Regions from separate parts of the Polaribacter sp. 20A6 genome, predicted to be linked through region 4. Evidence: riboswitches for the same ligand, from Rfam matches in the RefSeq annotation. Region 4 holds a riboswitch; each other region holds the start of a gene.
The links. A riboswitch is a leader RNA that binds a small molecule or an ion and turns the genes downstream of it on or off. The one in region 4 is predicted to bind cobalamin.
Positions count from the first base shown of each region.

Region 1: linked by a shared signal. The riboswitch ahead of GQS57_RS16755 (TonB-dependent siderophore receptor) and the one ahead of nrdG (anaerobic ribonucleoside-triphosphate reductase activating protein) in region 4 are both predicted to bind cobalamin.
Region 2: linked by a shared signal. The riboswitch ahead of GQS57_RS04245 (hypothetical protein) and the one ahead of nrdG (anaerobic ribonucleoside-triphosphate reductase activating protein) in region 4 are both predicted to bind cobalamin.
Region 3: linked by a shared signal. The riboswitch ahead of GQS57_RS07165 (TonB-dependent receptor) and the one ahead of nrdG (anaerobic ribonucleoside-triphosphate reductase activating protein) in region 4 are both predicted to bind cobalamin.

Region 1 covers NZ_WTPZ01000010.1:2,861-10,710, forward strand. Annotated here, with positions in the region: gene GQS57_RS16740 (LuxR C-terminal-related transcriptional regulator) at 1-614, shown strand, start outside; gene GQS57_RS16745 (ABC transporter substrate-binding protein) at 774-1,904, opposite strand; gene GQS57_RS16750 (GMP reductase) at 1,904-2,941, opposite strand; cobalamin riboswitch at 3,017-3,263, shown strand; gene GQS57_RS16755 (TonB-dependent siderophore receptor) at 3,401-5,338, shown strand; gene GQS57_RS16760 (hypothetical protein) at 5,403-5,915, opposite strand; gene GQS57_RS16765 (DUF3307 domain-containing protein) at 5,919-6,638, opposite strand; gene GQS57_RS16770 (sigma factor-like helix-turn-helix DNA-binding protein) at 6,635-7,417, opposite strand; gene GQS57_RS16775 (ATP-dependent helicase) at 7,657-7,850, shown strand, end outside.
Region 2 covers NZ_WTPZ01000002.1:115,858-123,707, forward strand. Annotated here, with positions in the region: gene GQS57_RS04235 (dCMP deaminase family protein) at 30-458, shown strand; gene GQS57_RS04240 (S41 family peptidase) at 448-2,019, shown strand; cobalamin riboswitch at 2,454-2,664, shown strand; gene GQS57_RS04245 (hypothetical protein) at 2,782-3,849, shown strand; gene GQS57_RS04250 (S9 family peptidase) at 3,894-4,736, opposite strand; gene GQS57_RS04255 (glutamate dehydrogenase) at 4,744-5,289, opposite strand; gene GQS57_RS04260 (LysE family transporter) at 5,371-5,994, opposite strand; gene gdhA (NADP-specific glutamate dehydrogenase) at 6,080-7,423, opposite strand; gene gdhA (NADP-specific glutamate dehydrogenase) at 7,798-7,850, opposite strand, start outside.
Region 3 covers NZ_WTPZ01000002.1:769,759-777,608, reverse strand. Annotated here, with positions in the region: gene GQS57_RS07175 (cell surface protein) at 60-1,178, opposite strand; gene GQS57_RS07170 (YncE family protein) at 1,219-2,355, opposite strand; gene GQS57_RS07165 (TonB-dependent receptor) at 2,352-4,292, opposite strand; cobalamin riboswitch at 4,462-4,649, opposite strand; gene GQS57_RS07160 (response regulator) at 5,278-5,946, opposite strand; gene GQS57_RS07155 (Ig-like domain-containing protein) at 6,138-7,334, shown strand; gene GQS57_RS07150 (hypothetical protein) at 7,342-7,850, shown strand, end outside.
Region 4 covers NZ_WTPZ01000009.1:50,834-58,683, reverse strand. Annotated here, with positions in the region: gene GQS57_RS16640 (DUF559 domain-containing protein) at 1-175, shown strand, start outside; gene GQS57_RS16635 (MFS transporter) at 168-1,322, opposite strand; gene nrdD (anaerobic ribonucleoside-triphosphate reductase) at 1,537-3,327, opposite strand; gene nrdG (anaerobic ribonucleoside-triphosphate reductase activating protein) at 3,331-3,783, opposite strand; cobalamin riboswitch at 3,902-4,100, opposite strand; gene cysS (cysteine--tRNA ligase) at 4,359-5,837, shown strand; gene yidD (membrane protein insertion efficiency factor YidD) at 5,955-6,188, shown strand; gene lgt (prolipoprotein diacylglyceryl transferase) at 6,287-7,147, shown strand; gene GQS57_RS16605 (DUF6787 family protein) at 7,152-7,463, shown strand; gene GQS57_RS16600 (hypothetical protein) at 7,460-7,729, opposite strand; gene GQS57_RS16595 (CoA pyrophosphatase) at 7,823-7,850, shown strand, end outside.

The DNA.
Region 1 (7,850 bases), on a different contig from region 4:
TAAAGAAATATACTTTTGCTTTGTTTTTGATAATCGTTTTATTAGTAATCTCATTTTTTATTTTAAGAGTAAATCAATTATATATAATTCTAAGTGTTTTTACACTACTACTTTTATTTATCTATTGGTTTTTAGGTGTTCTACTTTTTAATAAAAATAACTACACGAAGCTCTTTGTGTTTTCTTATGCCATTTCATTATTTAGTGGGTTAGATTTTTTCGTTTTAAAGAATTTTGGAGTTTCATTATTAGAAACAAATGCTACCAATTTAAAAATAGGAGGCTTTGTACAAATTATAGTATTATCATTTGCTGTTTTGTTTTGGGAAAAAGATTTAAGGAAATATAATTTCTTTATGAAAAATGAAATTAGAAAGTTTTCTAAAGAGATAAAACATCGTACAATACAAGAAGAAGCTTTAAAAGTAGATTTAAATAATTTGAGTTTAAGAGAAAGGGAGATTTTTGACTTAATAGTCTGCAGTAAATCAAATAAAGAAATAGCAGCTGAAATAAATATTTCTGTAAATACTGTAAAATTTCATGTGAAAAATATTTATTTAAAATTAGATATTAAAAACAGAAAAGAAGCTTTAACATTAAAAAAGTCATAAAACACTAGGGTTTTAAGGTAAACCACCCAAATACTACCCAAATACTACCCATAAAATAAATAGAATTAGTTATTATATATAGTACATTTGAAATATAAAATTAACCCCCCAATAATTTTAATTGTAAAGACCTTCAATATTTCTATTGAAGGTCTTTTTTTATTTCATTTTCTCAAAAAATGTCATTTTATAATCGGGTAATAAATCTGGATTTGTAATTTTAATAAAATCTTTTAAAACTAAATCAGGTCTCGTGGCAGCTAATTCATAATATATAATTCCGCCCGTTTTTCCTTTCTTAATTGTTGAAGTGTAAATTTCATCATTTTTAAAAGCATCAAATTCTGCATAAATTTTATTACTTTGTAATAATTGTTCTTTGGTAGAAAAGAACCCTGGAGAAATCCAATATTCAGCATTTTGACCTTTATCAAAAATACTTTCAAAACTTAAAGACAAACTTCCTTTTCCTTTTGTGTGTTTCCATAAGTAGTTAAGGTTTGCATCTTTTATAAATTGTGCTACAAAACTTTCACCTGCAGGTAAATTCCAAATATCTTTACTCATGATTGCACCAGACAAAATGGTTGGTTTTTTGGTTGATTTTAGTGCGATTTGTTTTGCTACTAAATAATTACTTTCAATTACTTTAAAAATACTATCAGCTTGTTTTTCTTTATCAAAAAGAACACCAAAAAACTTAATCCATTCTGCTCTTCCTAAAGGAGTTTCTTCTAACCAATCTCCATTATAAATTACGTTTATTCCCGCTTTCTGTATAGTCGTTAAGCTTTTGTCTGCCGAAGAAACACTATAACCAACTACTAGTTCTGGTTGTAAGTCTAATAGTATTTCAGTATTTAAAGAGGTTTCTTTACCTATTTCTTTTATTTTTCCTGCATCAATTAACTGTCTTGTTTTTTCTGATGATACATATCTAGCATAGGGAAAACCGATAATTGAGGTTTCTTCGTTTAACAACTCAACCATAGGAATATGAGTTGTAGAAGTAACTACAATTTTTTGAATAGGAGTATAGATGGTATTTTCTAAAGGTGTATTTTTTTCTGATTTATTTTTAATAATATATTCAGAAACTTCTTTAGAATTTTGATAGGCAGATTTTATAACCAACTTTTTAACGCCATTATCCTCTACAATATCAAATCCCTTAGCGTATTTAATACTACTTTCTGCTTGTGTATGATTATCAACTTTAACAATCTCTTTCTTACAAGAAACTGTTATCAATAAAAATAATAAAACAGGAATTAACTTTATGTTTTTCATTATGAATACACTTGATTTTCTTGTTCTTGAACTCTAATAAAAGTAGTTCTTTTAGTCAATTCTTTCAGCCTGCTTGCACCAACATACGTACATGTAGACCTAATTCCGCCTAAAATATCTATAACAGTATCATCTACATTTCCTCTGTAAGGAACTTCAACCGTTTTTCCTTCGGATGCTCTATAATTTGCAACGCCACCAACATGTTTGTTCATGGCAGTTGTAGAACTCATTCCGTAAAAAGCTTTAAATTTATCTCCATTTTTTTCAATCAGTTCACCTCCGCTTTCTTCATGTCCAGCAAGCATGCCGCCTAACATTACAAAATCAGCACTTCCACCAAATGCTTTAGATAAATCTCCAGGAATTTTACAGCCACCATCAGAAATAATTTGTCCGCCCATACCATGTGCTGCATCTGCACATTCTATAATAGCAGAAAGTTGCGGATAACCAACCCCTGTTTTTACACGTGTTGTACAAACAGAACCAGGACCAATACCTACTTTAATTATATCAGCGCCAGCTAATAATAATTCTTCTACCATTTCTCCAGTAACTACATTACCTGCAATAATTACTTTATTAGGGTGATCTTTACGCATTTTCTGAACAAAATTCACAAAATGTTCTGAGTAGCCGTTAGCAACATCAACACAGATAAAGTTTATTTGAGGAAATTCAGATAAAATTTCTTTTACTTTTTCAGAATCGTCTTTACCTGTTCCGGTACTAACGGCAATATTGTTTAGTATTTTTTCATCAGCTTTTGCTGCAAATTCTCTCCATTCTTCTATAGAATAATGTTTATGAATTGCAGTGAAAAGGCCATGTTTTGCAAGTGCTTTTGCCATTTCAAAAGTACCAACAGTGTCCATATTTGCAGCCATTATAGGAATTCCTTTCCAAACAACATCGCTGTGTAAAAAAGTAAACTCTCTTTCTAAACTTACTTGTGATCTCGATTTTAATGTAGATCGTTTTGGGCGAATCATTACATCTTTAAAACCTAACTTTAATTCATTTTCTATTCTCATTTCTATCAAAATTATCAATCCTTAAAGGTATAAAATTTGGAAACGAATTAATTAGATTGTTCATAAGAATGCATATATATTTGCAACGATTTTGGTTTTGATGTAGAAATAATTTACATCGAATTAAAAGGGAATCTGGTTGAAATCCAGAACTGTTCCCGCAACTGTAAGTTTATACTAAGCTTGTGCTGAGTTTATTTCAGCATCATTTAGTACCTCTTTAGAGGATGTTATTAATTCTTTTACCACTGACATTTTTTTGTTGGGAAGGTATAATAACATAAAACGAGTCAGGAAACCTGCCATAAATCACGAGTTTAAAACTTTCGGGATAAAGGTTTATGTACTAATTCTATTTTGTACACAAATTTACCTGATTTATTTAGATTCCTTGTTTAACAAGGAGTAATCATTATTGTTTTCTTGTAAAAGAAGAAGACTTAAATTAAATCATTAAAAATGAAAAAACAATTATTAATTGTTGGTGTTTTGGCATGTAGTTTTGCTAGCACAAATCTTTTTGCACAGCAAAAAGAAAAAGTAGAGGCTTTAGATGAAGTTGTTGTTACAGCAACAAAATTCAATCTAAAAAAAGAGAATACCGGTAAGGTAATTCAGAAAATTACTCAAAAAGAATTGCAACAAAATGCTGGTAAAAATGTTATTGAAATTCTAAATAATGTTGTTGGTATTGATGTTAGAGGTGTAAATTCTAATGCATCAGAACCAAGAAGTATTAATATTAGAGGAGGAAGAAATAGGCAAGTTTTAGTTTTAATTGATGGTGTGCCGGTTACAGATCAATCTGCAATTAATCAACAATTCGATTTACGTTTATTAGCCGTTAGTCAAATAGAGTCTATTGAAATTTTAAAAGGTGCATCATCTACATTATACGGTTCTGGAGCAGCTACTGCAGTTATTAATGTTGTTTTAAAGAAAGCATCAGAAGATAAAATTTCTGGTTCTTTTGAAACAAGTGTTGGTACAAATAATACCGCAAATGTTAAAGGAAGCGGATTGTCTGATAACAACCAAAACGTAAGTTTAAACGGTACTTTAGGGAAACTTAATTTCTTAGGTTCTTTTAGTATTACTGGAACAGACGGAATGTCTGCTGCAAAAAGTAAAACAAATGCTGTTTATGAAAATGATAGTTTTTACAGTAAAAATGCATTGTTAAAATTAGGTTATGCAGTAAATGATAAGTTTTCTATAGAGACTTTCTTAAATTATGATGATTTTGATTATGATTTTGACGCAGGGGCTTTTTCTGATAGTGATGTAAATACAGGAGATCAAGAGCAGTTTAGAGTTGGTGTAAAACCAAAATACACTTATAATAAAGGAGAAGTTTACTTATTAGCTTCTGCAAATGTGGTAGAAAGAAATTTAGAGCAATTCAATTCTTTTGCTGGTACTTTAGACAACTACGAATTTGTTGGTAGAAGTGTAAATTTAGATTTAGTAAATAGATATGATTTTAAGGATGGTAAAATTCAATTAATTACAGGTTTAAATTATCAAATTCACAGTAATAATACAGTTACTCCTTTTGCAGAAATTGAAAAAGGAATTGCAAATTTTAATACTGTAGATCCTTATGCAAGTGTAGTGTATATAACAGATTTTGGTTTAAGTGCCAATGTAGGTGGACGATTAAATATTCATAATGTATATGGTAATCATGCAGTTTATGACGGGAATCTTGCGTACTCAGTTTTAAAGAATGAAAATGCTTCTATTAAATTATTAACTTCTTATAGTACAGCTTTTATTACACCAAGTTTGTATCAATTATATGATGGTTTTTCTGGTAATTTAGATTTAAAACCAGAATCTAATGAAACTTTTGAAGCAGGTTTTGATGTAAATTATAAAGATTGGCTTCAGTTTGATATGGTTTATTTTAATAGAAAAGAGGAAGATGCAATTATTTATGATAATGCTACTTACAAATATGGTAATGGTTCTTCTGATGCAAATGGTTTGGAAATAAATACAAATATTACGCCTCTTAAATTTTTAACTGTTAACGCGTCTTATACGTATGTAGATAAAGATAATACAGAAGATTTTAACGATTATATTCCTGCAAATAAATTTGTAGCTGGTTTAGATGTAAATGCTTTTACAAATACATTCTTTAATATTACTTATAAAAATGTAGGTGATAGAAGTATTTTTGATAGGTATGGTTCTTTTGGAACTGCTGGAGAAGATGTTACTTTAGAGAGTTACCAAGTATTAGATTTTGCGGCTAATTATAAATTATTAGAAGATACTGTAACTTTATTTGGTGGAGTTACAAATATTTTAAACGAAGATTACGATGATATTTTAGGATTTTCTACACGTGGTAGAAACTTGAAATTAGGAGTAAGACTTCAGTTTTAACAAAGGGAAATTTGCTATTTTCGAAAAGAGGAAGAAGACCATCTATTTTAGATGGTCTTTTTTTTTACAATAATTTTTTCACTTCATTTTTAATAAAACTAATAGCGGTATCTGTTGGTGGTAATGTTTTAGAGTAGTCTATAATCACCTTTTCGCGCAATTCATTAGCTGTTTTTGCCGTTTCTGCAACTTGTCTTAATTTATTAATAATAGTATTTTTTGTAGCTACAACTGCTGTCCAGGTATCATCTGTAATATACATTTGCTGTACTAAATTGTGTTCAAATTCTTGATCTATATTTGCAATCAACAATTGTAAATAATCTTGAGTGCCTTCTGTAATTGGTTTAATTCTCACCAACATTTTAACAGGGTTAATACGCTCACAAAACAACAACATCCTTTCGTAAGCTTGTAGTTTTATAGGTAAAGCTTCTTTTTTTCTTTGAGATAGTAGCGCTATTTTTTCATCAGAACTTAGCTTTATGATCAATCTGTTAAAAATATAATAGGCAACTAAACCAGTTATCACAGCGGGTAGAATATAAGCAATACTTTCTATTAGTTTGTCTTCCATAAATTAGATGAATTTTAAAGTGTACAAATATAATACTCCTAAAAAGATAGCAATACCAAAACTTAATAAAGTACCAATTAAAATATATTCCGTCAATTTTCTGTCTTTTGATGATGTTAAATCTCCAAACCTAAAAACAGATTTTGCTGCTAGTAGAAAGCCGATAGCTTCCCAATGATTGGTAATTACAAACGTAAAAACAAACAAACGTTCTAGAATTCCAATATAACGACCTGCTTTTGCAAGAGAATCATCATTTTCTTTTTTACTTTCAGGATTCCATTGTGTAATTATTATTTTGATGATAATTGCAGAAACAAAAATAACCAACAGTAAAAAGATAATCAATAATAAGAGTTGATCTGTTATGAGGTTTTCTGTTGATAAAGAAAAATCTACATAAAAGGAAGTAGCAAATACTAATATGGTAAGATGTAAAACTTGATCTATAAAAAACCAAATTCGTTTTGTTTTCTTTTTCTGTAGATAGAGTTTTAAAAGATCTATACTATAATGAGATATTATAATTAATAGAAAAGCAAGCCAGTATTCTTTAAGGTTAAATTGAAGTATCAATACTAAAAATAATGCATGAAGCGCAATGTGATAATATAACTTTACCGACTTTACCTTCTTTTCTTCTTTGTTTTTAACCCATTTTTCTGGTTGAAAAACAAAATCGCCTAAAATGTGAGCTAATAAAAGTTTTAGAAATAAAATCATTTTGATTTTTCTTTTTTAATTATATTTTCAATTTTTACATTATTTTCATCATTTAGAGTATATTTAAAGTTATCCATTTCTTTTTTTCTATTTTCAGTACGAACCTTTAATTTTTTTATTGTATCAGATAAAATATCATTTTCTTCATATACTTGGAATTCCATTTCTTTTTTTATTTTTTGATTGATAATTTTTCTAAAACGTTTTTCTAGTTTCATAATAGGTTCAAATCCAGCACGTTTTTGGCGTTCACTAACACGTCCTTGTGTAATTCCTAAAAGAGCTGCAATTTCATTTTGTGTGCTATTTTCCTTTTCTAAAGATATTTTAAATACTTCTGCAGAGTTTTTTGTCCAAGAATCCATGGTTAATAAAGCCAAATCAAAAGCTATATTTAGTTCTGCATCAACTTCTTGCCAGGGAGTTTTTATAGCAATGGTTTGCTTCTTTAGATAGGTGTCAAATGCATAACCAGAATTTATAAAAGCTTCTCCGTTAGATGCTGTAATTTCAGGAACATTAAATTCTTTTTCTCCGATTCCGATTCCGATTCTAACATCGATATTTTCTATAGATTTTAGATGAGATTTCAATTTTAAAGCTGCGTAAAATGCATTTTCACAGTTTTCTATTTCTAATTGAAAACTATCTCCTCTGTAAATCTGCCAATATTTTGGAGAGTCACCAAAAGTACTTAACGCCTCTTTTAGCGTTTCTAACCAAAAATTATCATCCTTCTTTCTAGAATTGATGATGTCGCCTGTTAAAATACTTGTCATTTGTAAATCTTAATTTTTAGCTAATATATCAATTATTAAGCTAAATAACAATATTATCTGCCTGTAAGCAGATATTTTAAATTATCTGTCTGTGGGCAGATAATTGTGTTTATCTGTTCTTAGACAGATATCTTTGGGTTTTCTTATGTAAAAATTGTGAATAAATAGTATTCATCTTCTTTTATATAAACGAATAGTTTGGTTAATTTCACGCTTTCAAATTCCTTTAAAATAAACCATTGAGCACATATTTAGATTCTTTAAACGAACCACAGAGACAGGCTGTCTTACAGAAAGACGGACCCATGATTATTATTGCTGGTGCGGGTTCTGGTAAAACACGTGTATTAACCTATAGAATTGCGCATTTAATGAAGCAAGGCGTAGATTCTTTTAACATTTTATCACTTACATTTACCAACAAGGCAGCCAA
Region 2 (7,850 bases), on a different contig from region 4:
TTATCTAAATCTTTTTACTTTCGTTCTGTATGACTGAAAAGAAACAATTAAAATACGATAGGGCTTATTTAAAAATGGCTCGCGAATGGGGGAAACTCTCTCATTGCAAACGTAAACAAGTAGGTGCGTTAATTGTAAAAGGCAGAATGATCATTTCTGATGGCTTTAACGGAACACCTACTGGTTTTGATAATTCTTGCGAAGATTGTAATGGAGTTACAAAGTGGGAAGTTTTACACGCAGAGGCAAACGCGATCTTAAAAGTGGCGTCTTCTACACAATCTGCAGAGGGTGCAACCTTATATATTACCTTATCTCCATGTACTCAGTGCAGCAAATTAATTCACCAAGCAGGAATAAAACGTGTTGTGTATGCAGAATCATACAAGGATACTTCTGGTATCAATTTTCTAGAAAAAGCAGGCGTAGAAATTATGCATTTACCTTATGAAGAATAGAAACAACCTCCCTATATACTTATCTTTAGCAGTTATTTTTGGTTTACTTATTGGACTTTCGCTTAACGGAAGTGGTAGCAATATGTTGTCTTTAAATAAAAATTCGTCTCAAGAACTAAAAATAAGAAAACTTATTAATTTTATTGAAAAAGACTACGTAGATACCGTAAATACAGAAAGTCTTTTAGACGGAGCTATTACGCAAATGTTGGGTAAACTAGATCCGCATTCTGTTTATATTCCTAAAGAAAAGCTGCAAGCAGTTACAGAAAACATGCAAGGTAATTTTGTAGGAATCGGCGTTCAGTTTAGAATGATTGAAGATTCAATTACCGTTATTCAACCTATAAAAGGTGGACCAAGTATAAAAGCAGGAATTAAGGCAGGAGACAGAATTTTAATGGCTAACAAAGATACTTTGTATGGTAAAAAAATGTACACCGATAAAGTGCCTGGTTATTTAAAAGGGAAACCAAATACCAAAGTTGCGCTTAAAATTTATAGAAAAAGTATTGACTCTACTTTTACCGTTTCTGTGACTCGTGGTAATGTAAATATTAAAAGTGTTGATTTAGCATATATGGTGAACGACTCTGTTGGTTATATTAAATTAGATCGTTTTGCGAGAAATACTTACAGTGAATTTAAATCTGCATTAAACACCTTAATTGATGATGGAATGACCGATTTAATTCTTGATATTAGAGGCAATGGTGGTGGTTTTATAGACATTGCAAATAGTATTATTGATGAATTTTTAGAAGATGATAAACTGATTGTTTTTACAAAAAACAATAAAAACGAAATAGATGAATCTTTTGCAACCTCTAAAGGTGATTTTGAAAAAGGTGGTTTGTATGTTTTAATTGACGAAAACTCTGCTTCTGCATCAGAAATTTTAGCGGGTGCTTTACAAGATAACGATAAAGGAACCATTATTGGAAGACGTTCTTTTGGAAAAGGTTTGGTACAAATAGAAATGGATTTAGGCGATGGTTCTGCTGTGCGTTTAACAACGGCTCGTTATTATACGCCAACCGGTAGATCTATTCAAAAACCATATGACCACAAAGGAAATAAGAATTATTATACAGATTATCAGAAGAGGGTTTCTAATGGTGAATTGTTAAATAAAGACAGCATAAAAGTGGTAGATTCTCTTAAATATAAAACTCCTAAAGGAAAGATTGTTTATGGTGGCGGAGGAATTATTCCGGATGTTTTTGTACCAATAGACACTACTTCTTATATGAATGGTTACTACTTTAATACCATTAATGATTTTGCTTTTGATTATGTTGATAACAATAGAAAAAAGCTGCAAAAATGGACAATAGATAGTTTTATTACAGATTTTGATACAGATGGGACTGTTTTTAATAGTTATTTATCTGATATTAAAGATACTTTTAAACCTTCTTTAACAACCAAAATAAGCTTAGAAAAATACCTAAAAGCTTCTATTGCAAATACACTTTTTGGCGATGTTGGCTTTTACAGAATTATGCACCAGGATGATAAAATGATTCAAAAGGTTTTGGAATTGGAGAGTGAGAAGTAGTTTGTGGTTTTAGTATTCAGCTTACAGCAGCAGTATTCAGTGTTTTACGCTGTTTGTTAATTCGAATGGAGAAAGAAATCTCATAATGTTGCTCGCTGTTTTGGGATCACTGTTATGAGATTTCTCCTTTCGTCGAAATGACAAATTGGGTGTTTTTTTCATACAGTTCGTCATTCCGAAATGAGCTTTTTTTAAGCGATTGAGGAATCTCATGAATTTGCTCATGTTTATGGTATCACTGCTATTAGACTTCTAAATACTTCTCAGTGATAAGTTCTGTGTTTTTTTGCATTCAGCTTTATCACTTCAAAATAAGAACTTTAGCGATTGAGAAATCTCGCTATCTCATAAAAGGAAATTGCAATTCCTAAGACCTAAAAATACACTAGATTATTTGTTGAAATTAGTTTTTTATAATGAAAAAAGGGGATACTTTTGCATCATAAATTTTTGGTTTTATATTCAATAAATTGAATTAAAATTAAAAGGGAATCAGGTAGTTTTTTTAAGCCTGAGCTGTTCCCGCAACTGTAAGCATTGTCTAGTTTAGATTATCGTTATTTCTTACACCACTGTCTTTACAAAAGACGGGAAGGTTTTAACAAAATGCAAGCCAGGAGACCTGCCAAAAATTATATTCGTCTTTTTTAACTTTCGGGAAAAAAGTTAAAAGAAATACGTGTCATATGCATGGTTTTTTCGCTTTTTAATAAGGGTAAGAACTTGCCTATTTTGTTATTTAAAATTTTAAAATCAATCATAATGAAAAGTTGTCTAACTAGATTAGCCTTAATTGGCTTATTATTTGCAGTATCTTGTACTAAAAAAGATGTAGTTCCTGAAGCTCCAATAACTTACAATAATGCCTTTATCTTATCTCTAGAAAGTGATAAAACAGCACTTACATTTCTAGACGAAAATCAAATTGCAACACCAAACGTTACTGTATCTGAAAATGCAGAAAGCACCTCTTTTTCTAGCTATAATAATCAACTATATATTGTAAGTCAAAACGGACCATCATATATTTCTAAAGTTAACTTAGAAACATTAAGTGTAGAAGAATCTATAACTTCTTCTAACGTATCTTCTCCATCTTATTTACAAATGTATTCTAACACGGATGGTTTGGTAATTAATACCTCTGGAAGTGGAAGAAGTAGAAATTACAATCTTTGCCATGTAAATACCACTACTGGTATTGGTGATGCTATAAGTGAGGTTTCTAATGAAATTCTTTTTAACAATGCTGCACTAATTGTAGATGCAGAAAATGTGTTAATTGCAGATGGAAAGGAATTAGTTGTAATGAATATGACTACTAAAGAATTTACTTCTGTAATAACTTTTGATGACAGTATTTCTGGACTTTTAAAAGATAAAAACGGAACTATTTGGGTAGCAAAAGAAAAGAGAGCCACAGCTGCCACCTTTACAAAACTAAATGAAGACTATTCTATAAATGAAACAGTAACTGATACAGATGGTGTTATTAATTTATACACAAATAGTATTTTAACAATGAACTCAGAAAGTGTGAATGCTTTTTGGTCTGAATCTGCATCTGGAAAAATTTACACTTTTAATACAGAAACCAAAGTAATTGAAGAGTTTGCAGCACCAATTAACGACGGAATTGCATTTAACACAGTTGTAAAACAACACCCAAATACGAAACAAGTTTACGTTATCGGTTTAAAGGATTTTATAGATCCAGATAATAGTGGTTTAGTAATTTATAACGCAGATAAAACTGTAGCAAAAACGGTAGATAACGTAGGAGCTTCTCCAATAGATATTTACTTTTCTGCTAAAGAGTTTGAAATCTAAAACAAGTACCCTAAAATAAATCTACAAGGAAATACTTTGTAGATTTATTTTTTCAAAAAATCAATACAAACTTCAATTACCTCTTCTAATTCTTTAGACATGTTTTCTTTTTTCCAAGGATGAGAAACATTAAAAATATGATCTGCATTTTTAATAATTTCGAATTGACTTTCAGCATTCCAAGAATGTATATTTTTACCTTCATCAATAGAAACAGAAGTATCTTTATCTCCGTGAATTATTAACTGTGGAATTTTTAAATTTTCTACCGCTTTCTGAATATTTAAACGCTCTTCGTTTTCTTTAAAATCTAAATAAAACTGATAGAAATGCGGCATACTTTGTTTTGTTCGTCCGTTTAAAACGTATTTAACACCTGTTTTCTTCCAGTTTTCTAAATCGCCAATTGTTGAGCTTCTAGAGCCAAAATCGCACACTGCAGCTAAGGAAATTACTTTTTTCACTCTTGTATCTTCATTTGCTTTTAGTAAGACAATTCCGCCACCTCTACTATGTCCAATTATTGAAATATCATTTATTTCAACTTCGTTTTTATATTTTTCTTCGGATGAAATCCAATCGATAACACTTTCTAAATCGTCTAGTTCTTTGGTATAATTATTATTTCCAAAAGCTTCTAAATCCGGAAAATCTATAGGGTTTTCAGCGGTACCTCCGTTATGAGAAAAGTTGAATTTTATAAAGAAAAAACCTGCTTCTGCAAACGCTTCCGCCATTAAATTCCAAGCTCCCCAATCTTTAAAACCTTTGTAACCATGACAGAAAATAACTACTTTTTTTGGTTGATGATTCTCTTTGTAAAAAACATCTGCAACAATAGGTTTACTGTGTTTTCCTTGAACGATTAAGTTTTTTAAAATTTTCATATTCTCTTTAAATAAATAGTTTTATAAATGTAAAAACAGCTACTAAACCTGTTATTATGGATAAAATTAGATTGATATCTTTTGTGAGTTTCCCTGTTTTCTGTTGAATAATTTTTGCAAATTTCCCATATAAAAATAGGATATAAAATGTTCCTAATACAGATCCTAACGTAAAAAATAGTACAGAAACAGCCTCAAAACTAAACAACTTAAAAACATCTAACGTAATAATGGTTCCACTAAAAAAAGGAATGCCAAACATGTTTAAAACAGATAGTGAAATACCAGTTAGTAGGGGATTTATTTCTTTGATATTTACCTCATCAATTTTTATTTTCCCTTTTTTAGATTCATTATAAAAATAATAAGATAAAGCGATAAAAACAACGATTCCTACTTTTTCTAAGGTTTCTAGGATAGTTGGGTTTTGTGCAATGTATTTGGTTAAAACAACCGCTATTATCACCTGAGGAACGATAATTAAAGAAACTCCGAATGCGTATTTGTTAGCTGCTAATTTCCCTTTTTCTAAGCTAATTTTTAACGCAGTCATATTTAACATACTTGGTGTTATAGAACCAACGAAAGAGAAAATAAACCCGAAAAAAAAGAGTAAAAAGATATTCAAAATAAATTATTTGTAAAGTAGGAAAACAAAGTTTCCTAACGCAACTACACCTGTTAAAGTTCCTAAAATTAAATCCATTTTAGAAGCAATAAAAGTTAGTTTATGTTCAATGTTTTTGGCAATAATAGCATACAATGAATATAACGTAAAAGAACCAATTGTAGAACCAATTGAAAAATAAAATCCATTTAGGTAAGAATATTCAAAGTATTCTAACCCTATTAAAACAGAAATAGTTGTAAAATAAAACGGAATTGCAATGGTATTTAAAAGAGACATTACAATACCATGTAAATAGGCTTTAGACTTAGGTATTTCTTCTTTTATCTTCTTTTCTTTGGATGTAAAATACAATCTAAAAAAGTTAATAGAAAGCAGCAAGAGAATACCTGTACCTATTTTTTGTAATAAGGTTATGTATTCTGAGTTTTCCATTAAAATACTCGATAAATAAGCACCTATATTGGCTTGAAAAAATAAAACAGTAGCATACCCTCCAATAAGATAAAACGCTGCTTTTTTTCCATTCCTTAGACTGAATTTAACGACTGTTAAGTTTAAAAAACTAGGTGTTATACTACCTAAGATAGCAACACCGAAACCTAAGAAAATAAAAATTAGAAAGCTCATAAATTGTTTTATATAGGCAAATAAACAAAAAAACGCGTCAAAAAATTGACGCGTTTCATTTATATTATAACTTATAAGAGTTCTATTATACTACACCTTGTGCTAGCATTGCATCTGCAACTTTTACAAAACCAGCAATATTTGCTCCTTTGATATAATCTACAGACCCATCTTCATTTTTACCATATTCAACACAAGAATCATGTATTTTTTGCATAATTTCTTTTAACCTTTCCTCTACTTTTTCTCTAGACCAGTTTAATCTTAATGAATTTTGACTCATTTCTAAACCAGAAGTTGCAACACCACCAGCATTAGATGCTTTTCCTGGAGCAAATAAGATTTTTGCTTTTTGATATTCATGAACAGCCTCTGGTGTAGAAGGCATATTTGCTCCTTCAGTAACACATATACAACCGTTTTTAATTAATGTTTTTGCTTCTTCACCATTTAACTCATTTTGAGTTGCACATGGCAATGCAATATCACATTTAACAGACCAAGGTCTTTCTCCTTTAAAATACTTTGCGTTTGGGTATTTTTCCAAATATTCACTAATTCTACCACGCTTTTCATTTTTAAGATACATCACATGGTTTAACTTTTCTGTATCAATACCATCTTCATCATAAATATATCCTCCAGAATCAGAAAGCGTTAATACTTTTGCTCCAAATTCAATAGATTTTTCAGCAGCATATTGCGCAACATTTCCAGATCCAGAAATCACTACATTCTTACCTTTAAAAGAGTCGTTTTTAAGTTTTAACATAGATGCTGCAAAATATACAGTTCCGTAACCTGTAGCTTCTGGTCTTATTAGTGAGCCACCATATTCAATCCCTTTTCCTGTTAAAATACCAGTAAATTCTGTTCTTAATTTTTTATACATTCCAAACAAATACCCTATTTCTCTTGCTCCAACTCCAATATCTCCTGCAGGCACATCTGTATTTGGTCCAATATGTTTTTGTAATTCACTCATAAAATTCTGACAAAAACTCATAATCTCACGATCAGATTTTCCTTTCGGATCAAAATCAGAACCACCTTTACCACCACCCATTGGCAATGTTGTTAAAGAGTTTTTAAACACTTGTTCAAAAGCCAAAAATTTTAAAATACTAGCATTTACAGAAGGGTGAAATCTTAAACCACCTTTATAAGGTCCAATAGCAGAATTCATTTGAACTCTATACCCTCTATTAACTCTTATTTCTCCATCATCATCTGTCCATGTTACTCTAAAAGAAATTAATCTTTCTGGCTCTACCATTCTTAATAAAAGGTTTTTACCGTAGTACTTTTTATTATCAATAATAAAAGGAATTAAAGTTTCAGAGACTTCTCTAACTGCTTGTAAAAATTCAGGTTCATGGCTGTTTCTTTTTTCAACCAACTGCATGAAATCTTCTATTTTGGACTCTATCTTTGTAAGCATTTTTCTTGAATTTTATAAAAATTTAACGATAACAAATATAAGTTATATTTAAGTTTTAGTAAAACTTAAGAGAATCAAACTTACGAATCTAACTTGGTTGAAATTAAAACTATTAGCCTTTAAAAAAAATTATTTAATCTTTATAAACCCTCATATTATCCCTTTATTTTACTGCTTTTACTACTTTATAAATTCATTTTAAAAGACAAACATTACTGAGTTAAAATCTGTAAAAACCCAGCTCTTTTACATTTTATAATTCTCTTACATTCAATAGCATACATAAAATATTATTTCTGCAAAAAGCAAAAAAAAAACGCATCAATAAAATTGATGCGCTTTAGTATTTAATTTATTTATTTTTATACAACTCCTAAATCTAACATAGAATCTGCTACTTTAATAAAACCAGCAA
Region 3 (7,850 bases), on a different contig from region 4:
TCAGTATGACAAGATTTAATCTTTTTTAGACAACCTCTTTATTTAGTAAAATATACTATTTAATCATTTAACATGTTTAAATCTGCTATTCCTGTTACTTCTGTAGAAAGCTCACCTAACCACCCCATATTTGCTAGGATTCCTGTTTGAACTTTAATAAAATCGATTCCTGTTAAATTTACAGTATTTCCATCCTTATCTATTGCATCCGAAATATCTAATTTATCGCCTCCTGGAGTATTATCTGCATAACCATATTCAAAAGCGTTACTTTTAATCCAGCTAGGATTACTCATGTCAATATTATCATCTGTTAAAAGAGTCCCTGTAATTGTATAAGAATCTTCTGTAATAAATTCTGGATAAAATTTTGTTGATATCACACCATTATCCCCTTCACTATCTATCCAAGTTACAACTTCTGAATCTTCGTTAGGTCTAGAATAAGTTACACTATAATTTTTTATAGTCCCTTCGAAAGCATCTGCACTACCTTTAATTTCATACCAAGTATCATCTGCAATTCCATTTGCATTTTCATCTTGCATTACCCAAACAACACCGGGTTCTGCAAAACCAGAAAATGCATTTCCATACATCATTATATCAGCAGCATCTTCTGTATTTATAACGGTATGATCAAAAGTATAAGAAACAGCACCTCCCCATGCTCCTAAAGTAACCATTCCTTTTTTACCTTCTAGAGTTTTAGCTCCTTCTTCTGTACCTATTGAAGTATTAATTTTTTGCCCTGGAGCAGGTAAATAATCAATTAAAGTAGTAACATACAAATTACTTTCTTCTGTAATAGGACGAATTACAGCTGCTACTGAAATAACATATTCATGTGTAAATTCTCCTGCATCATTAGACGCAGTGTAAGACAAAACATAATCTCCAGAAGTTTCTGGAACAAAATCATAGGTAGATAAAGTAGAAACAATACTGTCTCCTAAATACCATTCTTCTAAATATTCTGTTTCATTAATTTTTGTAGCAGAAAAATTAATTGTTTCTCCCATTAACATTTCTACACTATTACTTTCTTCTGATAATTCAATTTCTGGTAAAACACTATAAAGGTCTAGTTCTGATGTACAAGATGTTGCCATTATTGCTAAAAAGCAAGGAATAATAAACGCTACACGTAGTTTTAAAGTTTGGATAATTTTCTTCATGTTTTTAATTTAAAATTTGATATTTGGGTTATAATTATTACTAGTTAAATACTACTTTGTTAGGAATATCTCCTGTTTCTACAGACCACTTAAAAGCACCTTCAGATGAAAAACAATACAATGTTCCTGGTGTTACATAATCTTTAGCGTCTGTAATTAGAATGTCTTTCGTTTCTGGATTTATCGTAATTCCATAAGGAATTTTTATAAGATCTTTGTCTTCATCGGAAATAAAAGAATCTGTAAGTATGGTTTCTGTTTTTGTATCTAACCTGTTATAAGAAATGGTGTTTTCTCCTGTTACATAACTAAATTCTGTACTGTAGATATACATAATATCATCAAAAATGGTCATATTACTAACAGCCAAATCAAACGATTCTGTCACCTCATCTATCTCAGTATCTATCACAAAAAGTTTAGAAGGCGTTTCATAATAATCTCCTCTAGAAGAAACATAAATATCTCCTTCACTATCAATTTGCATACGATGAAGATTGATTTCTACCTCTATTCGTTTTGTTTCTTCGAAACTTACAATATCAACCACAGAAACCGTAGATTCATAATTTGGCGGACTATAACCTCCTGAATTTGCCACATAAATTTTATCATTATGTATTACCAATTCTTCGGGCTGCCTACCTACATTAACAGAACGCGTAACACTAAGACTTGTAGTATCAATTTCCATAATTTTTCCGTTTGCAGCGTCCGGATCCCCAATAACACCTAAGTAAGTTGTTAAATACGCTTTTCCGTTGTAAAACTTTATGTACCTGCAATTATCAACATTTATTTGTTTAATTTTTTTTCGAGTATTTACATCTAAAACTTCTACTTTATTAGACGCATTTACAACCACATATAATTTAGAACCATAAATTCCCATATCATTTCCAACATCACCCAAACCACCAACTTCTTCTGGATTTGCTGTTCTAAAAACTTCTTTTTCGTAAATTCCAGTTTCAAAATCCATATAATCTAAAGCTGCTTTATTCATAGACATGTTTCCTTCATTCAATAAATAAAACCCTTTTAAATCAGCTATAGGTTCTGTAGGAATTTCTGGAGTTATGGAGTCATCAAAATTCTCATTGCTGCTACATGCATTGAAAAAAAACACAACAGCTAAAGCTGATGCAATCTGTACACTTAATCTTCTTTTGTTCATAATAAAAAATTTAAAGTAAAACGATAGGATCTCCCTGGCATTGGGAAGTTTTTTACTACCGCATATTGTTGATTAAATACATTGTTTACTGCTACTAAAACTTTTAATTTCTTTTGATTAAACAAAAGTGTTTTACCTAAACTTAAATCATGTGTAAACCACGGATCTAAATAATTAGAACTGATGTTTGCCTTTTGGCTATATCTCTCTCCTGTATAAATAAAACTGTAATTAAATTCTATTTTTCGGTAATCTATCATAGCACTGATACTACCGCTATGAACAGGTATATACGGAATTTGATCTCCGTAATTACTCGCGCCAGCAGTAACGTCTATAGATTCTTGGTACGTATAACTTAAGTTTGTAGTGTATTTAAATTTCTCACCTAGACTCCCACTCGATTTTATATTTGTTTCTATTCCGGTTGTTTCTACTTTGCCTAAATTAAACATAGACCAACGGAATAAATTAGCGCCAGGAATCGCAACAATTTTGTTTTCTATCCAAATTTTATACACATCTGTTTGTACATCAAATGCTGTTTTTTTAAAGTCCGTTTGATAAGAAAACCCCAAATTTACCTGAGTAGCATCTTCCGGGTCTAAAAAAGTATTTCCGATAAACGTATAATACAAATCATTAAAAGTGGGTTGTCTAAAAATCTCCTTATAAAAACTTCTTATCCTAAATTTATTAGATTCAAAAGGTTGCCAATTCAGCATAATTGTAGGTGAATATTTTTGTAAATCTTCTGCAGCTTCATAATACAGAACCGTTTCATCTACGGTTGTACTTAATAAACTTGCTTGAATGTGGATTTTATCAAAATTAAAATCAGCAGCTAAAGCTGATAAAAGCGTGATTCTTTTAGGATATGAAAATCTGTACAAATTCGCATCCATCGTATTCTTTTGTAAGTCTGTTGCCAAGGATAATTTCCAAAAAGGTAAAACCTGAAACGTATTTACCATCGATAGATAATATTCTTCTTGTGTATATCTATTATCTAGCTCACCATCCACTTTTATAATTTCTGGATCTACGTAACGAGAATAATTATGCGCATACTTACCTCTTAACACAAAAAAATAAGAGTCGTTTACATGCTTTGTATATGCACCTTGTAGAAAATTATTTTGATCCCATAAACGTTGCGGACGCTTAAAACGATTGGCAACGATAGCTCCTGGCAATCCACGTTCAGAATCATAGTGATATAATTTCACGTTCCAATTATTCTTAATTCCATTCGAACCATGTAAAGACGCTTCTGCCCTAAAAGATTCGATATCGGCATTATTACGTGTTGCTATTGTATCATAACTTCCGTTTGTATATCTAAACTTATACTTTCCGTTGGCATTGAGATATTCTGTACTAAGGCGAGCACTTAAATGCTCATTAATTTTGAAATCTAAGTTTACAGAAGGATTAACCAGTCCAAAAGAACCCGTTTTTAAACTGACGTTGGTATTGCTATTTTTCCCTTCAGAAAATTGAGGAGTTTTAGACTTTAAATAAATACTATTGGAAGAAGCATACGATTTAGCAGATTGATCTAAATCTGAACGCTGTCCTTGATACAATGAAACAGCTTCCATGTTTTGCACAGAATATTTACCTAAATCTATTTGTCCGTTTTGTGCGTTTCCAAGCTGAACACCATCATAAAAAACTCCGGTATGTTGTGAGCCCATTCCTCTCACATTTATGGTTTTTATTCCTCCAATTCCGCCATAATCTTTTAATTGAACTCCGCTAAAAAAACGAATAGCATCTGCAACACTAGCATTACTTAAACGACTTAAAGTTTTCCCCGTTAAAGTCTGAACAGTAACTGGAGAAAAATGTATTTTAAGCTTCTCTTTATTCGTTATTAAAAAGATTTCCTTAAGCTGAACTGCTTTTGTAGAATCTATTTTTTGGGCATGCAAAAAACTTGAATTAAAAAATCCAATGCTCAATAAAATAACCCCAAAAGAATGTAAAAAAGAATTCCTCATACTTGAATTTCACGTACGAGGATAGAATAAGAGAAGTACTACGTATCTAAAATAATAGATAGGCAGATTCCTAATTCTAGCTTCAATCCTCGAAAGCTTAATGAATTATTAAAAAAATGGCAGGTCTTCTGACTTACTCCTTCCACCCGGTCTTCCCATTCTTTCGAAAAGTGACTATTCGGATTTCAATTTTAGAGCTTACAGCTGCGGGACAGTTCTAGGTTTACACTAGATTCCCATTTTAATATCAAGTTTTTAAACTTGATAACCATTCTTAGTTAAAAAATAAAGTACAAATTTATCTACTTTTCAGGAATAAACAACACGCTTTTATTGTTTATTTCTAAACAACCTCACTATTCCTTAAAACCTAAAAAAAGCACAAATAATTTGAATAAAAAGCATCAATAATGCTACTTTGTTGAAGTAAAAAAAATGACTAATTAGAAAGGCAGAAAATACCCTTTAGAGAATAAAATACTTAAATATAAACTATGATAAAGATCAATAGTTTCAAAATTTAAAAGCCGTATAAATATCTTATAGAAAAAAAACAACTCCAAATAAAATAACTTAATGACTGAAAACACTGTCCCCCAACAATATTAAAATACTCAAAAATTATAATAAATGAAGCTGTAATAAACTCATATATAAAATGGTATCTAAAAAACCACTGTACTTTTCTTTCAATTTATTTTTTGGTTTTCTAAAAAAATAAAAATCTTTAGAGAAACCTGATTACTACTTTTAAAACAAGGTTTCTAAAAAAAGCCTCACGGATTTCCGTAAGGCTCTCAATTAGAACTCTTTCCTTTTCAATAGTTTCTTTTCTAAATACTATTCAAATATATTCCAATAAAACATATAAATTTTACGGGTTTCCGTAAATAGCAGTTTTATATTAAAAAAAGAATTACACTAACCCAAAATCTTTAGCAATAGCAACCAAATGCGTTGGATTACTTGCATTAAAATGTTCCTTTAAAAATTTTAACCTTTTTTCTATAGCACTTATACTAGAGGGAAAACACCCTTTTTTTCTCAGGCTTTTACTTATTTCTTCTTGCAGTGATCCCATAGAAAGTGATGCTATTAAAAAAATATCAAAATCAGTAATCTCTAGAGCTTGCTTTGGATGAACCGTAGTATTTAATTCTGGCGAAATATAAAACTGATTTGTAGTATAAATTCTATGCATAGCATTCCTTAATTCTTTTAATCCGTTTCTATTCTTCCAAACATAGCCATCTATCTTTAGATTCTTATACAAGTGCTGAATTTTATAAGGCTTATCTTCAACAGAGAAAACAATAATCTTTAAATCTGAAAATTCTTTCCTAATTTTATGTATTAACTCTTCTCCTGACTTTAATTCTTGCGGAGTTCCATCATTTTTAAAAGACAAATCAGAAATAATGAGATGGTAAGGAGCATTGTTTAAATAAGCGTTTTTAATTTTAAAATACGCATCATCACAATACGAAACAAAATCTATATCTTTTATTCCTATTTCCTCTAAAGCTATTTTAATTCCGCTATTAATAACATCTAGATCTTCTGCGACCAAAACCTTTTGAAACATTTTTTACTTTTTAAAATGAAAAGTTTTCTTTAAACTCCTCACTAATTCAATATCAAATTTAATTTTTCATTTTATAGTTTTTATACGGGTTTCCATATTTATAAGTACTTTTTTTTTAAGAAAAAGTTAACTATTATAATGAGGACTGTAAACATTCGTTTTTTTCTACGACAGAATTTAAAATAAAAATAATGAGATCTTTACAATTTATTCTATTCCTTTCACTCATTTTTAATAGCTGTATTGAAGATGATATTATCGCAGATAATCAACCAGAAATATTAAGTTTTAACAACTCCATTACAGAACTTGGTATAAAAAACACGCATCTATACAACACAAAATACACTAATAATATAGGAGAAATAACAACTCCTCAAATTAATTGGAACAGCAGCAATGCTAACATTGTATCTGTTTCTAACACCGGCTTACTTACAGCACTATCCATAGGAACATCCGTAATTACAGCTTCTGTAACAACTGAAAGTGGAAGTATTATTACAAACGAAAACAATATAGAAGTTATAGCTGTTGATAAAAAACTAACAATAGATAATGTTATTGAAGAGATAATTATCTCTAAAACACACCAATACACTTCAACTTTTACAAATGAACTTGGAGAGATAGAAGATTTAAAAGTATCTTGGAATAGCTCTCACCCCTCTATTATTACGGTTTCTAACGAAGGCTTAATTACAGCTATTAGTGAAGGTACAGCAACCGTTACAGCAAGTACCACAACAGCAGACGGAAAAACAATTAACACGGAAGATACAGTAGCGGTAGTAACTATAGACGAACGTATAAGTATTAATAACCCAATAGAAGAGTTAAACATAAGCAATACCCACCAATACACCACAACATACACTAACAGTAGTGGAGAAACAGAGAACACTGCTATTACTTGGCAAAGTTCTAACACAAACGTATTAACAGTTTCTAATACCGGCTTAATAACCGCAATTGCACCGGGAGAAGCTGTAATTACAGTAACAGTAAACTCTTCTAATAACACGCTTACAACCCAAGATTCAGTAATTGTTATTGGCAACACCACTCAAGAAAAAACAGGAACTTTAAAAACATCAAGTAGTTATGAACTTAGAGGTGATTTTACTTTAAAAGAAATACCAAACACAAATGATTTAGAGTTAACAATTGACGAAAACTACAAAGCATCAGACAGACTACCTGGTTTATACTTATACTTTACCAATAATATAAATACAGTAGCAAATGCTAAAGAAATACAAAAAGTTACTGTGTTTGAAGGAGCCCACACATATATTATAAAAAATACAGGTATTAATGATTTTACACATTTATTATATTGGTGTAAACCATTTGGTGTAGACGTAGGAAATGGAGAAACTAAATAAAAGAAACATGAAAAAACATACAATTACATTCGTTTTAATAGTATTAGCAAGTAACATTAGTTTTGCACAATGGACTAAAGGAAAAGGAAATGGATATTACAAACTTGCAGGGTGGCAATTACAGTATGATGAGCATTATACAGATACAGGAGCTAAAGACCCTAATAGAACTAGAACTTTGTTTAACACTAGTATCTATGCAGAATATGGGTTAAGTAATAAATTTGATGTTATTGCATACGTACCATTTTTTGCTAGCTCTTCTCAGAATAATCAAATTTCAGGTACTACAGGAGGAACTATTAGCCAAGGGGAAACAGTAAATTCTTTTGGAGATGTAGATTTAGGTATTAGGTATGGTTTATACAAGAAAGGAAATTGGGCTGCTGATATAAAACTAACATTAGGCTTACCAACAGGTGATAATAATGGTGGTAGCGATGGTAGTTTTCAAAATGGAGATGGAGAATTTAATCAAATTCTATCATCATCTCTTGGTTACTCTACATCTTATAA
Region 4 (7,850 bases):
AAATCTTAAAATTGCCGATGTTGTTAAAGATTCTAAAATTTTAGTGGCCGCAAGAAACACAGCAATTGCTGTTTTGCAGGAAGATGGTAATTTATCGCAACCAGCAAACAGCAATATTAAAAAGGCGTATGTTGCACTTTCTAAAAACTCTAAAATTTGGAGTGAGATTAGTTAGATTTCTTCAGTAAAACTAAATAGTAATAAGAAAAACAAATACCTATTGCTACCATACCAACTCCAATAAGCAAAGGCGAATTATAGGCGTAACCATAGGTAATTGGCAATCCGCCGAAAAAAGCACCCATCGTATTTCCTAAATTAAAACTAGACTGACCTCCAGCAGCGGCAATGCTTTCTGAACCTTCAGCAGAATCTATTAAAAGCATTTGTATTGGAGATGAACAACTAAAAGCAGCAACACCCGTAATAAATGCCATTGAATAACTCATAAATGGAATATGAGCTGTAAAATAAATGATAATTAAACAGAGCATCATAAATATAAAAGAAACGGTTACTGTTTTTTGAGGTGTAATAATGTCTGCTAACTTACCTCCTAAAAGGTTTCCTATTATCATTCCTAAACCAACTAAAACCATCACAAACGGAATTCCGTCTTCATTAATTTTGGTAATTTCGGTCATTAAAGGCGCTATATAGCTTAACCAAGCAAATAAACCACCAGTTCCTATAGAAACCATACCGATTATAACCCATGCTTTTTTTGTTTTAAAATAGGCCAATTGACTTTTCTTACTAACTTGTGAGAGTGGTTGCATTTTTGGAATCCAGAAGTATATAGAAAGCATCGATAACAAACCAAATAAACTGATTATTAAATACGTGTATCTCCAAGAAAAGTGATGCCCAATATAAGTGCCTAAAGGAACTCCAATAAGGTTTGCAATGGTCATACCGGTAACCATTATGGCAATTGCCTGTGCTTTTTTACCAGGGTCGGCAAATTTTGCAGCCACTACAGAGCCAACTCCAAAAAACGCACCATGTGGCAAACCTGCCATAAACCTAGAAACGAGTAAAAGTGAATATATTGGAGAAACAGCAAATAATGCATTAAAAACAGCAAACAAAAGCATTAGAAAAATTAATACTTTTCTAGGTGAATATTTAGCGGTAAATAGTACTAAAATAGGAGAACCAATAACAACACCTAAAGCGTATAAAGAAATTAAATGCCCTGCAGAAGGAATATCAATATTTAAGTCTTTAGCAATATCGGGTAAAATACCCATCATTGTAAATTCTGTCATTCCTATGGCAAAAGTCCCTAGTGCTAATGATAATAAACTCTTTTTAATCATATAATTTTTTTGACACCCTTTTTTAAAAGTTTGGCAAAAGTACTACATGTAAACTTTCTACAAGACATATAATTGTGAAGATTTGTTTGATTTAAAAAATGGTTTCTATTTGGGAGGGTAACTGTAATTTTCTTATTGTTAGTTTTTTATTTACTTATGGAAGGAACAAGTTTCTGTAAAAGAAGAAACTCATTCCTTAATTAGTTGGGGTGGTTTAAGAAGCTTTAATATTGTTTAAGTGATAAAACCTTAAATCGTGTTCATTTTGTCTCTCTGAACTAAAGTTCGAAATACGCTTTAGGTATCCAATAACTCGTGTTCCGTAGTCTATATTTTTAGAATTGCACTCACAACATTTTTGAAGTGTTTTTTTATCAATATGACCACATTCATTACAAATAGTAATCTTTACATTAAAACAAAAATAATTGCATCCAGCTTTTGCTGTAGCTTCAATTAGCTTAAGAAAACCGTCTTTATTAGGAGCTTCTTCTAGGTTTAAATGAAGTGCAGAACCACCATCTAAATACTTTATAATATCTGTACCATGCAGTATTATTTTATCCAAAGAATTGATAGCATTATTTTCTACAGGATAGAAATAAGAATTATAACAATCTCTGGGTACAAATAAGCCATCTTCTTTGTCCCATTTTGCATTTTTTACACCTAAATTTTCAGCAGGGACAAACTCAGTATTAAACATGTAACCATACGTTACTTTAGCTTCCTTGTTTGCGTCGAAAATTATTTTGAGCTGTTTTTCTACAAAATCTTTATAGATTGGCGTATTTTCTGCTTTTATTCCTTGACTTTCTGCTGCTTCTACCATTCCATTAATTCCGATAGTTAGAAACTGTTTATCAAGTGATATAAAACCAGCATCATAAACCGGAAGCATTCCTGCGTTTTTATATTCTTCAATTAATTTTCTGTAGGCAATTTGATATTTTTGAATTTTATTGATTTCGGTTTTAAGATCTTTACCTTGTTGAATTAAGCGATTCATATTTAGAGTAATCACATTAATCGAGCCAGTTGAAACACCTCCAGCACCGAGAGAATAGCTAAAAGTATTATCGCTAATTTCGTTCCTTAGCCTGCAGCAAGAAGCTAAACTATCTGCGCTTTCAGATTGATATATAAAAAACGAATTTCCTTCGCTTAATTCTGTGGCGCACATATTTGCAAATTCGGTATCTACAGGTTTGCCTTCTTTTACTAACATTGCAGCGGTAACTACCGGAAAAGTTAAAACAGCTTTTTCTCTTTCTTTATTAAACCATTTCATAAAGAACTGTTGTAGTTCTTTAAGGCTTTCCCATTGCGGTTTTGTCATGTCAGGGAAAACAAATTCACCAAATAAGCTATCAAAATATTTTTCATCATACAAAGAAATGTTCCAGAAAACAGATTGATAACCTCTGGCAGCTGCAGGTTGGTTTATGGCGTAAACAGCATGTTGTAAGTGGTTAGAAACCGTTTTTGTATTAGTGTAGAGGTAATCTTTTCCAAAATCTTTTCTAGCAAAATAATCGAAATATAGTAAAAATTCTACAGTTGCCAAAGCACCTGCAAATTGAGAACTTACCGCAAAAACAAGGTTTACAAATTCACCACAATAACTCTCTAAGTGTTGAGGAGCTTTACTTTCTCCGCCCAATTTTGTCAATCCATCAAATAAAAACGGATACATGCTAATAGAAGTGCAATAGGGTTTTAAAGAAGTTTCATCATGTACATAAATTTCATGAGCTTCTATTTGTCTTACATATTCATTAGCTAGTTCCTTGTTAAACAACTGTTCAATTTTATTTTTCACCAACTGCCTATTTACTTGTACATTGATGTCTTTATTTAATTCAGCTTCCATTGTGGCTATGTTTTTTGAAGAAACATTTGCGTTGGCATCTATTTTAGAGCCATCTGCAGCATTGTTAGCGTTAATGTAATTACTGATAAAATTAATTTTTTGATCTACCTGTTTTTGTGTTAAGCGAATCATAGCTTAATAGTTTTTTAAGAATAAATGATTTAATATATTATTTGTTTTTACGTCTATAAATTGCTGATTTGTATTAGGATTTTCTAAGCCTCCTTTTTTAGAGATCCATTTTCCAGTTTTAAGCCAAGTAAGGTGTTGTTGTAAGTTTTTATCAATCCTTTTTTCACCAGTATACAGACAGGTTTTATAGCCTTCTTTTTGTGCATATTTAAGGTGATTAATAAGTTCTTTTTGATGCCATTCGCCTCCCATAAATAAAACACAACTTGCAAACCCTTTGTATTTTTGTAATGTTTTTTGGTATAATTTGATAGAGAGTTGTTGTCCGTTTTCTTCTTTCCATAATATGGGTGAATGACAGCCTTTACAACGAATCTGGCATCCACAAATGCTAAAACATATGCTGATTTCACCAGGAACTTCTTGCAAAACAACCTGAATACTAGAGTAATTCATGTTCACGAAAATTATAATCAATAAAATGTATTTATTGATGGTTAATAATGTGTCAAAAAAGGTACGATAACCAATGATATAAGTAGATACATCGTGCCAATAACCTTTATCCCGAAAGCTCGACTAATATGAAATTGGCAGGTCTTCTGACTTACTCTAGTTTTTACGTCTTCCCATTTTAGAAATAAACAGTGACAAAGAATGTAACAACCTTTAATAGAGCTTACAGCTGCGGGAACAGTACAGGTTTTTCACCTGTTTCCCTTTTAATTATAACAACTAAAGCTGTTATTAGAACCAAATTCTATTCAAATTTAAAAATGATTTCACAACTTTTACTCTAGCAGATAATAACTTGTTAAGAAACTTATGAACAGCTTTTTTTTGTTGACTTAGTTGTTTATATAGTTTTTATTTTAAAATTTAACTTTATTTTTTTTTAGAATATTATCCGAATAAAGAAAAAAAACAGGTTTTATGACAAACTTTAAATCTTATTAAACTTCTAACAAATTCCATTTCGTCATTCTTTTTAAAGTGTCTATCTTTATCCGCTGTAATTAGTCACTTATTTAATGGAACTGTACAAAGAAAATCAACTGAAAGTATACAACTCTTTAACAAAGAAAAAAGAGAATTTTAAATCTATAACAGACGGATACGTTGGTATGTACGTTTGTGGTCCAACCGTTTATAGCAACGCACATTTAGGTAATGTTAGAACTTTTATGTTCTTTGATGTTGTGTATCGTTATTTATTGCATTTAGGCTACAAGGTACGTTATGTGCGTAATATAACCGATGCAGGTCATTTAGAAAACGATGCAGATGAAGGTGAAGATAAAATTGCTGTAAAAGCTCGTTTAGAACAAATTGAGCCGATGGAAGTTGTACAGCGTTATACTGTAGATTTTCATGATGTTTTAAAAAACTATAATTTTTTACCACCAAGTATAGAGCCTACTGCAACCGGACATATTGTTGAGCAGATAGAAATGATTAAAGAAATCATTGATAAGGGGTTTGGGTACGAAGTAAATGGTTCTGTATATTTTGATGTACACGAGTATAATAAAAAAGAAAATTACGGAATTCTTTCAGGAAGAAAAGTAGAAGATTTATTAAATAATACCAGAACTTTAGACGGGCAATCTGATAAGAAAAATCCACAAGATTTTGCACTTTGGAAAAAAGCGGATGAAAAGCATATTATGCGTTGGCCTTCTCCTTGGAGCGATGGTTTTCCGGGTTGGCATTTAGAATGTTCTGTAATGAGTACAAAATATTTAGGTGAAAGTTTTGATATTCATGGTGGTGGAATGGATTTAAAATTCCCACATCACGAATGTGAAATTGCACAATCTAAAACATGTAGTGGTGTAACGCCCGTAAATTATTGGATGCACACAAATATGCTTTCTTTAAACGGACAGAGAATGGCCAAATCTACAGGTAATTTTATTTTACCGAATGAAATTTTATCTGGAGAAAATAACATTTTACCGAAACCATTTTCGGCAAGTGTAGTTCGTTTCTTTAACATGCAAGCCAATTATAGAAGTATTTTAGATTTTTCTGGTGATGCTTTAGAAGCGTCGGAAAAAGGACATTCTAAATTAATGGAAGCGGTTAATTTTTTAGAAAAAATAGAAGCTGGTAAAACATCTACTTTTAATGTTCAAGAATGGAAAACAGCTTGTTATGCTGCCATGAATGACGATTTTAATACGCCAATGTTAATTCCTCAATTGTTTGAGGCTGTAAAGGTTATCAATCAAATAAAAGAACATAAAGCAAGTTTAACTGCAGAAGATTTAACTGAATTTAAAACAACAATTAACGCATTTGTATTTGATGTTTTAGGGTTGATGAATGAAAAATCTCAAGACAATTCAGAAAAAATAAATGGAGTTGTGGAATTGTTGATTAAGTTAAGAAAAGAAGCAAGAGAAAATAAAGATTGGGCATTGTCTGACCAAATTAGAGATGAACTAATCGCTTTAGGAATTCAGCTAAAAGATGGCAAAGAAGGCACCACTTTTTTAATCAATTAAAAAGGAAATTACGAATTATGAATTTCAATTTTTTGAGTGTGATTGTCATTTCGAAAGAGGAACGATTGAGAAATCTCATAATCAGGATGTATTCATTTAATTCTTAAATTTTAATCATTGAAAAAAATACTTTCTTTTCCATTTATATTGCTAGTTCGTTTTTATCAGGTAGCAATTTCACCATTTACACCAGCAACTTGTAGATACAGTCCAACGTGTTCACACTACACCATTGAGGCATTACAAAAACATGGTTTAATTTCTGGTGGATGGTTAGCGTTAAAGAGAATATTTAGTTGTCATCCTTGGGGAGGAAGCGGTTATGATCCTGTTCCGGATAAAAAAGAATAAATTAAATTGACATCTCGAGCGCAGTCGAGATATTTTTTTAATAGTGCATTTTATAATGAGGTTTCGACTGCGATCGACTAACATAGAATAAGAAATATATGAGCTTTTTAGCAATTACATGGGATCCTTCAATAGGAATAGATTTAGGTTTTTTTATCGTACGTTGGTACAGTTTAATGTTTGTAGCAGCATTTTTATTAGGTTTAAGACTAATGAAGAAGATTTATGTTGAAGACAAAATTCCTGCAGAAAAATTAGATGTATTATTTATGTATGTCTTTGTTTCGATGCTTGTAGGAATGCGTTTAGGAGATGTGTTTTTCTATAGCTGGTCTTATTATCAGAATCATTTATTAGAGATATTTTTACCGATAAAAGAAAGTGCAAACGATTCTTTATTCGGGATTATAAAAGGATGGAAATTTACTGGTTTTACTGGTTTTGCTAGTCATGGAGCTGCAATTGGAATTCCTATCGCAATGTATTTTTATGCAAAAAAACACTTGAATAAACCTTGGTTATTTATCTTAGATAGATTGGCAATTATGGTTGCTTTGGCAGGTTTCTTTATTCGTTTTGGTAACTTTTTCAATTCAGAAATTTACGGAAAAGCAACAGGTTCTAATTTTGGAGTCATTTTTAAAGCGGCAGGAGAAACGGAGCCAAGACATCCAACACAATTATATGAAGCATTTAGTTACTTAATATTGTTTTTTGTGATGTGGCATTTATTTTGGAAAACAGATAAAAAAGAACAAACAGGATTTCTTTTTGGTCTTTTTATGGTAGTACTTTGGTCTTTACGTTTCTTTATAGAATTCTTAAAAGAAGCACAAGTAGATGGTAGAGAAGATTGGGTTTTTAACTCCTTAAACACAGGTCAGGTTTTAAGTATACCATTGGTTTTAATCGGTTTTTGGTTAATGTTTAAGAAATCTAAAAAAGCTGGAAACAAATAGTTTTATGGAGAAATTAAAACAACGTTGGGGAGTAAAAAATAATTGGTCTATTGTAGCAATTATTTTAGTGTTTTCTATAAACGGTTCTTTTGCTACTTGGGTAGCTAAACCTATAACAAGTTATATCGGCTTGTCTCAAGAAACAACAAATCCTTGGGTATTTTGGCCTTTAAGAATTTTATTAATTTTTCCTATTTACCAAGCTACACTTCCAATTGTAGGTTGGTTTTTTGGGCAATTTAAATTCTTTTGGTCTTTTGAAAAAAAGTTTTTAAGTAGATTAGGTTTAGGATTTTTATTTAAAAAAGAAGATTAAAACGTTATAATTTCTTCTACATCTTCCTTTTTAATTACATGGCTATAAAACCACATTATTGTAAATGTTGGTATAATATCTAAAAAAGGGAGAGCTTCTTCAATAAAACTAATTACAGCAGCAACTTTTCCTTGTTTTCCTTTGTACATCTTGGTCATTAAATAACTAGATAATGGTGCCCAAAGAACATCTATAAAAGGTATTGGAATGATACCAATAAGATCTAGTACAATGCTTAAAATTAGTTTCTTGTATTTTTTAGTCATAGTTATATTTTAATAGGATCATTCAAAATTCTTGCCAAATAGGGTTTAATTAAAATCGAAATGAATAATTTTGTTAAAATTAAATTTTTATAAGTGAATTTTAACGATTTTAAAAATAAAA